DNA from 2 places in the Thermoanaerobacter sp. X514 genome. Region 1 is predicted to be linked to the other one. Evidence: a T-box and tRNA genes for the amino acid it is inferred to sense, from the RefSeq annotation. Region 1 holds a T-box; the other holds one or more tRNA genes.

Region 1 (3,635 bases):
TCCAGCTGCGATTAAAAGCATTGCATTAACGATAGAACCTGTTATAAGTTGGGGCATTTTTAAAAACTGAAATATTAAAGTAATAGCTAATAGGATAGCTGTTCTCGTTATAAATTTTGTATTCACACAAATCGCCTCCTTTCCTCTTATTGTCAATTATATTTTATTACTTTAACAAAAGAATGTCAAATAAATATCAAAGTTGCAAAGAATTTTTTACTTTGTTGACTTTAATGGAAGATAGAGATACAATTTAAATGTAAATGTAACAGTTGTTACAGTAGAGGTGATTTATGTGAATAAAATAGAATTTAAAGAGGTAAGCTACGGTAGTTTTGGAAAAGAGATATTAAAAGACATTTCTGTAAAGTTTGAAGGTGGAGCAATACATACTATTGTCGGCCCTTCTGGAGCTGGAAAATCGACGCTGATTAAACTGATAAACCGATTGATAGATCCAACCCATGGCAGTATTTTAATAGACGACGTGGATATTAAAACAATAGATGTGATAGACTTAAGAAGAAGAATTGGAATGGTTTTTCAGCAGCCTCATCTTTTTGAAGGAACAGTTAAAGACAATATTGAGTATGGTCCAATGCTTAAAGGCGAAAAAAATGTAAACGTGGAGTATTATTTGAGCATTGTAGGATTGAATAATGAGTATGCTACAAGAGATGTGAAAAATTTATCAGGAGGGGAACAGCAAAGAGTTTCTATAGCGAGAACTCTTACAAATAATCCTGAAGCTCTTTTACTTGATGAACCTACATCAGCCCTTGATCCTACCTCTACAGAAATAATAGAAGAATTAATAGTTAAGCTGAAGGAAGAAATGAATCTGACGGTTATTTGGATAACTCATAACATGGAGCAGGCTAAGCGCATTGGGGATTACACAGCACTGCTTAACAAAGGGATATTAGTAGAATATGCAAAAACTTATGATTTTTTTACAAATCCCCAAAATGAAATTACAAAATTGTTTATACAAAGCAAGTTAAAGGAGGAAGGTTAAATGAGTGTATTGTCTTTGACATTGGCGTCAAGTCTTGTGCTAATATCAATTTTTGTTTCTTATTACCAAAAACTGGGGATTGAAAAGGAAATAGTTATAGGTACTATAAGAGCGGTTGTGCAGCTTACAATAGTGGGATACATTTTACACTACATATTTGCTGCCGATAATGCTTTATTTACCTTGGCAATGGTAAGCTTAATGATAGTAGTTGCTGGAAATAATGCTTCAAAGAGAGGGAAGGGAATACCGAATGTTTTTTATTTTATCACTTTTTCAATTGCCTTAAGTGCCGCGATTACAATTTCTCTGCTTATTTTGTTTGGGAATATACATTTTAGACCCCAGGAAGTTATACCTGTATCAGGAATGATAATAGGAAATTCAATGGTGGCTTCAGGACTTGCTGTTTCAAGGCTAAAAGACGAAATAAAAAATAAGTCAGAGGAAATAGAGGCGTATTTGTCACTTGGTGCAACTTCAAGGCAAGCCGCACAAAAAGTGATAAAGACTGCAATAAAGACAGGTATGATTCCTACAGTTGACAGTATGAAAACTCTTGGTATCGTCCAACTTCCAGGGATGATGACAGGTCTCATATTGGGAGGAGTGGACCCTATTGAGGCAGTTAAATATCAGATAATGGTTACATTTATGTTAGCCTCTACAGTAGCGATTTCCTGTTTTAGTGTTACCTTTCTTACATACAGAAACTTTTTTACAAAGTACCATCAACTTGTGTCTGATTTACAATAATATTGTTTAAAATGATATTGCATTTATTTCTATTTTGTAATAAAATAATGTACAAATCAATTTGTAAATGCAATGAAGTGGAGCAGTAGGCATTGTAAGCTTTAAGAGAGCCGTTGGTCGGTGCAAAACGGTAGCCTAAGATGCCGAAACTCGCCACGGAGCAGGCATACTGAAGTGTAGTAGGTATGCACGGTTACCGCCGTTACAGGTTTAAGTGGGCTTTACGCCAAAAAGAGTGGTACCACGGAAGTGCAAGTCTTTCGTCTCTTAAAGATGAAAGACTTTTTTTAATAAAATCGAGTTTGCTAAAAAATCATAGATAGGAGTGGAGGTTTATGGCTTACTCAGTGGATGTTGATAGAAAATGGCAAAAAAAATGGGAGGAGACAAAACTTTATAAGTTTAATCCTAAAAATGTAGATAAAAAGCTTTATTGCCTTGAGATGTTTTCTTATCCTTCAGGTGCCAAGCTTCACGTAGGGCATTGGTACAATTATGGACCTACTGATTCTTGGGCGCGTATGAAAAGAATGCAGGGATATGAAGTTTTTCATCCGATGGGATTTGACGCTTTTGGACTTCCTGCAGAAAACTATGCTATAAAGACGGGAATACATCCTTATGATTCTACTATGGAAAATATAAGGACGATGGAAAAGCAGCTTAAAGAAATGGGGGCGACTTTTGATTGGGACTATGAAGTAATAACTTGCTTACCGGAATACTACAAATGGACGCAGTGGATTTTCCTTAAACTTTTTGAGGCAGGCCTTGCCTATAGAAAAAAAGCTCCAGTAAATTGGTGTCCCAGTTGTCAAACTGTTCTTGCAAACGAACAAGTTATAGATGGGAAATGTGAAAGGTGCGGCACTGAAGTTACAAAGAAAGATTTGACTCAGTGGTTTTTTAAGATAACTGCTTATGCAGAAGAACTCCTTGAAAAACTGGATGAACTTGATTGGCCTGAGAAGACAAAAATAATGCAGAGAAATTGGATTGGAAAGTCGGATGGAGCAGAGATAGAATTTAAAGTAGCCGGAAAAGACCTGACATTTAAGGTATTTACTACAAGAGCTGACACGCTATACGGAGCGACGTATGTAGTTATTGCGCCAGAACACGAAATTGTAGATTTAATTACTACAGAAGAATATAAACAAGCTGTTGAAGAGTATAAAGAATACGCGAGAAAACAGAGTGAGATTGAAAGGTTGTCTACTGAAAAAGAAAAGACAGGGGTATTTACAGGAGCATACGCAATTCATCCTCTGACGGGAGAGAAACTCCCTATTTGGATAGCAGACTATGTCCTTGCAACATATGGAACAGGATGTGTCATGGCTGTTCCTGCCCATGATGAAAGAGATTATGAGTTTGCAACAAAATACAACCTTCCTATAAAAAGAGTGATAAAAGGAATAGGAGATATAGACGATAGTTTGCCTTTTGTCGAATATGGAGAGCTTGTAGACAGTGGAGAATTTACAGGTTTGAAATCAGAAGAAGCGAGGATAAAAATTGTAGAAAAATTAAAGCAAGAAGGTAGAGCAGAGTTTAAAGTAAATTACAGATTGAGGGATTGGCTTGTTTCAAGGCAGAGATACTGGGGTGCTCCAATACCTGTCATTCACTGTGAACGGTGTGGCATAGTCCCTGTCCCAGAAGAAGATTTGCCAGTATTACTTCCTTATGATGTGGAATTTGCTCCAACAGGTGAGTCTCCACTTAAAAAGCATGAGGGCTTTATGAATGTAACTTGTCCTAAATGTGGAGGTAAAGCGTTAAGAGACCCCGATACTCTTGACACTTTTGTAGATTCTTCTTGGTACTTTTTAAGATATCCCGATAACAAAAACGACAA
Region 2 (3,635 bases), 1.2 Mb from region 1:
TATACGGCTGGTCGCTGGTAATGTTTATATCTGGACTTCCTAAATCTAAAGAAATCTTTACTTTGATATTAACATTATCCGTATTACGTTTTTCTATATTGACACCTGTATAATAGTATTTAATTATCTCATCATATTTATATTCTTGTTCCGCCATACCCTTTGCACCAAATTGAGTCATACCCACTCCATGGCCATATCCGCCTTTTCCTTGGACATAAAAACCTTTTACAGCTTTCACCTGATTGTTTATTTCTATTACTTTTGTGATAGTATTTATACCAGCAATTCCGTCAACAGCTAAAGAATAATATTTTTGAAAATCCATTACTGCATTTAATGTATTATCATCATAAGTTCCTGTAATATCTTTTGTATAATAGCCTATTTCCTTAAGTAATGTTTGTAATAATTTTACATCATCGCCAGTATCCCCTTTTTTCATATTCCTTGAAAACCCACTGGGATACTGAATTTTTGGTGAGTCTGTAGGTTGAGATGCTTGCTGGTCTTTTCCAGCCAATAAACCTTGTATTGTTTTTTGTGTTAGAGGTCCCACAATTCCATCCGGAGTCAAATTATTTGCCTTTTGAAATTTTATAACTGCATCCCGTGTTATCGAACCAAAATAGCCTGTCGGTGTAGTATTAAAATATCCTAATTTTGCAAGAGCATTTTGAAGCTCTTTTACATCGTTCCCTTGCATTCCATACTTCAAAGTCCTTGTCACTGTACTTTGAGTTTGGTTTGAATTGCTGGAGTTCTGTGTCGTGTTAGTACTTCTATTTACATCTCCTCTGGAAGGTAAACTTACATTTAACTTCTCCGAAATAGCTTTTTGTGTGAGAGGTCCCACAATTCCATCCGGAGTCAAATTATTTGCCTTTTGAAATTTTATAACTGCATCCCGTGTTATCGAACCAAAATAGCCTGTCGGTGTAGTATTAAAATATCCTAATTTTGCAAGAGCATTTTGAAGCTCTTTTACATCGTTCCCTTGCATTCCATACTTCAAAGTCCTTGTCACTGTACTTTGAGTTTGCAGTGAAGTATTAGAAGTTTGAGTTGTTGCCTTAGAAATAGCATTTAATTTATCCATAAGAGCTTTTTCTGTTAACGGCCCATAAATACCATCCGGTACTAAATTATAATCCTTCTGCAAACGCATAACAGCATTCTTAGTAGCTGGTCCAAAATAATCAGTAGGATTAGCAGTAACAAAGTAACCTGCCTTATTGAGATTTTGCTGTAGATGCCTAACTTCTGGGCTGCGCATTCCATACTTTAAAATTGTAGCAGCATAAGCACTATTAGCTAATGACAAAACTAAAGTTGAAGAAAGTAAAACGCTAATTACTTTTTTGTTATTCATTATAGCTTCTCCTCTCCCTTCTTCCCAAGTGTTTCAACTTAGGAAGACATTAAAAATTACGTTTTTTTAGATTATGTATATAAAGTAAGAGACACCAATCCAATAAGTTATATCGTCATCTTTTTAAAATACTTTACTAAGTATTCCTGCGTTCTTTACATAACCTAATATTCTACACTAATCATTAAAAATCCTGCTTTTTTTAAAAAAATCTCCGTAGAAAATTCTTCCATATGTTGAAAATAAGAAGGCTTTTAAAAAATAATGTCGAATTTGAATAGATTACAAATAAAAACACCTACACAAAAATATAAAAAGGGTATTGAATTTTTTACTGACCTGTGATAATATATCAAATGTAATAACTCGCCGAAGTGGTGGAATTGGCAGACGCGCTGGACTCAAAATCCAGTGGGGCTTACACCCCGTGTGGGTTCGACTCCCACCTTCGGCACCAATTAGAAATGAAGGATTAGCCTCCTCAAGCGAATCCGGTGTGGCTGAGGAGGTTATTTTTATCTTACAGTAAAACTTCGCAATCTATTTAATGCAGCAGCTACTTCCTGAAGTCTTGGCAATGCCAAATTGCCCGGATGCTTACCATAAAAAGAAGATACCACGTCCAGTCCTTTTTCGTATATATCCTTATATACCTTTTCTAATATTTCCTTTATACTGCTTTTTTCATCTACATATTTACTAGCAATATAGCGTATTACCTCCCCTATTGCATTTGTTTGACTTTTATCCACTAATTGTTCCACATAATCCAATTCAATCTCCTGGTATCCAAATCTAATAGTATCCTCATCTTTTGACTTTATCTTTTTGCCTTTTACCTCAAGCCCTTTTTTAAGAGGAATTCTTGGTTTTATAACTATAGGCTCATTATTTTCCTCAACTTCCCTATTTGTTTTAAATTGTTCAGCAATTTTCTTTGCCTCTTGTGTGACATCGTAGGGTCTGTAGTTGTGCATTTTAATTACACAGTCTGCCACATCAAAATAATCTCCACTTCCACCCATAACTAAAATCGTAGAAATGCCATTATCTTTATATAGCTGTTTTACTCTATCAATAAAAGGAGTTATAGGTTCTTCTTTTTTTGCAATCAGTTTTTGCATTCTCGCATCCCTTATCATAAAATTAGTAGCTGAAGTATCTTCGTCCAAAAGCAGTAAGCTAGTGCCTATTTCTATCGCCTCAATAATATTTGCTGCTTGAGAAGTACTGCCACTGGCATTTTCGGTAGTAAACCTTGTGGTATCTACGTTATTTGGTAAATTATTTATAAAAGGACTTATGTCTACTTTTTCTATCCTTCTGCCATCCTCTGCTCTTATTTTTGCTGCATCAGCTACAGTTATAACAAACTCTCTGCCATCACCTGGTATGTGATTGTATACCCCTTTTTGAATAGCTTGTAACAAGGTAGACTTGCCGTGATAACCGCCACCCACAATAAGCGTAACTCCTTCGGGTATTCCCATCCCCGTTATCTCTCCTCGATTTGGAAGTTGAAACTTAATCCTCAAGCTATTCGGCGACTCAAAAGGTACTACATTACCGCCTTTTAAAGGTCTATCACTTATGCCGCTTTCTCTAGGAAGAATCGCACCATCAGCCACAAAAGCCACAAGCCCTCTCTCTTTTAGTTGACTTCTAAGGTAATCTTGGTCTTCCACTGTCTCAACCCATAGCCATATATCTTGTACGTTGAGGCTCTTTTTTAAAAGACTTTTCTCTACAATTTGAGGTAAAAATTCAAGAAATATTCTTTGGGCACCACTGCCATTTATTCGTCTACCAAAAGCAGGAAGTCCTATGCTCAATCTTGCTTCTACATAATCTTTGTTAACTACCATTGCACTTCTTTTAATTATTTGTTGACCACCTTTGTCTATGTAAATATCACCACTATGTCCTGTACCTTTTAAAGAAGGCAAACTTTTTATAACTTCAAAAACTGACCTTGTCAAAAAATCTTCTAAAGCAACTTGCCTCGAAGGATTGTTATACATAGAAAACTCAAAATCAGCTATATTTTGAGGCACTTTAACCCTTATCCTAGAAGGAGGTGCAAAAGGGTCTCCCTGAACATGGTCAATATACAGTATAAATTTTTCAAACTCATATTCTCCTTCAAGGTCTTTGTAAGCTTTATACCCCTTTCCATCTATTTTATCAAGCTTTTTCTTAAGGTATTCTTTTGTCATCTGTAAACACTCCTTTGTTATAATTTCCATACATTTTTTATATTCTA

What was found. A T-box is a leader RNA that pairs with one kind of tRNA and senses whether it is charged. The one in region 1 lies ahead of leuS (leucine--tRNA ligase), so its partner is inferred to be a tRNA-Leu.
Region 2: it encodes a tRNA-Leu, which carries the amino acid that the T-box ahead of leuS (leucine--tRNA ligase) is inferred to sense. The anticodon was not compared.

Annotation. Positions count from the first base shown of each region.
Region 1 is NC_010320.1:267,166-270,800, forward strand. It holds gene TETH514_RS01280 (ECF transporter S component) at 1-126, opposite strand, end outside; gene TETH514_RS01285 (phosphate ABC transporter ATP-binding protein) at 296-1,018, shown strand; gene fetB (iron export ABC transporter permease subunit FetB) at 1,019-1,774, shown strand; T-box leader at 1,838-2,045, shown strand; gene leuS (leucine--tRNA ligase) at 2,110-3,635, shown strand, end outside.
Region 2 is NC_010320.1:1,474,468-1,478,102, reverse strand. It holds gene TETH514_RS07270 (peptidoglycan-binding protein) at 1-1,372, opposite strand, end outside; tRNA gene TETH514_RS07265 (tRNA-Leu) at 1,741-1,829, shown strand; gene TETH514_RS07260 (ABC-ATPase domain-containing protein) at 1,888-3,588, opposite strand.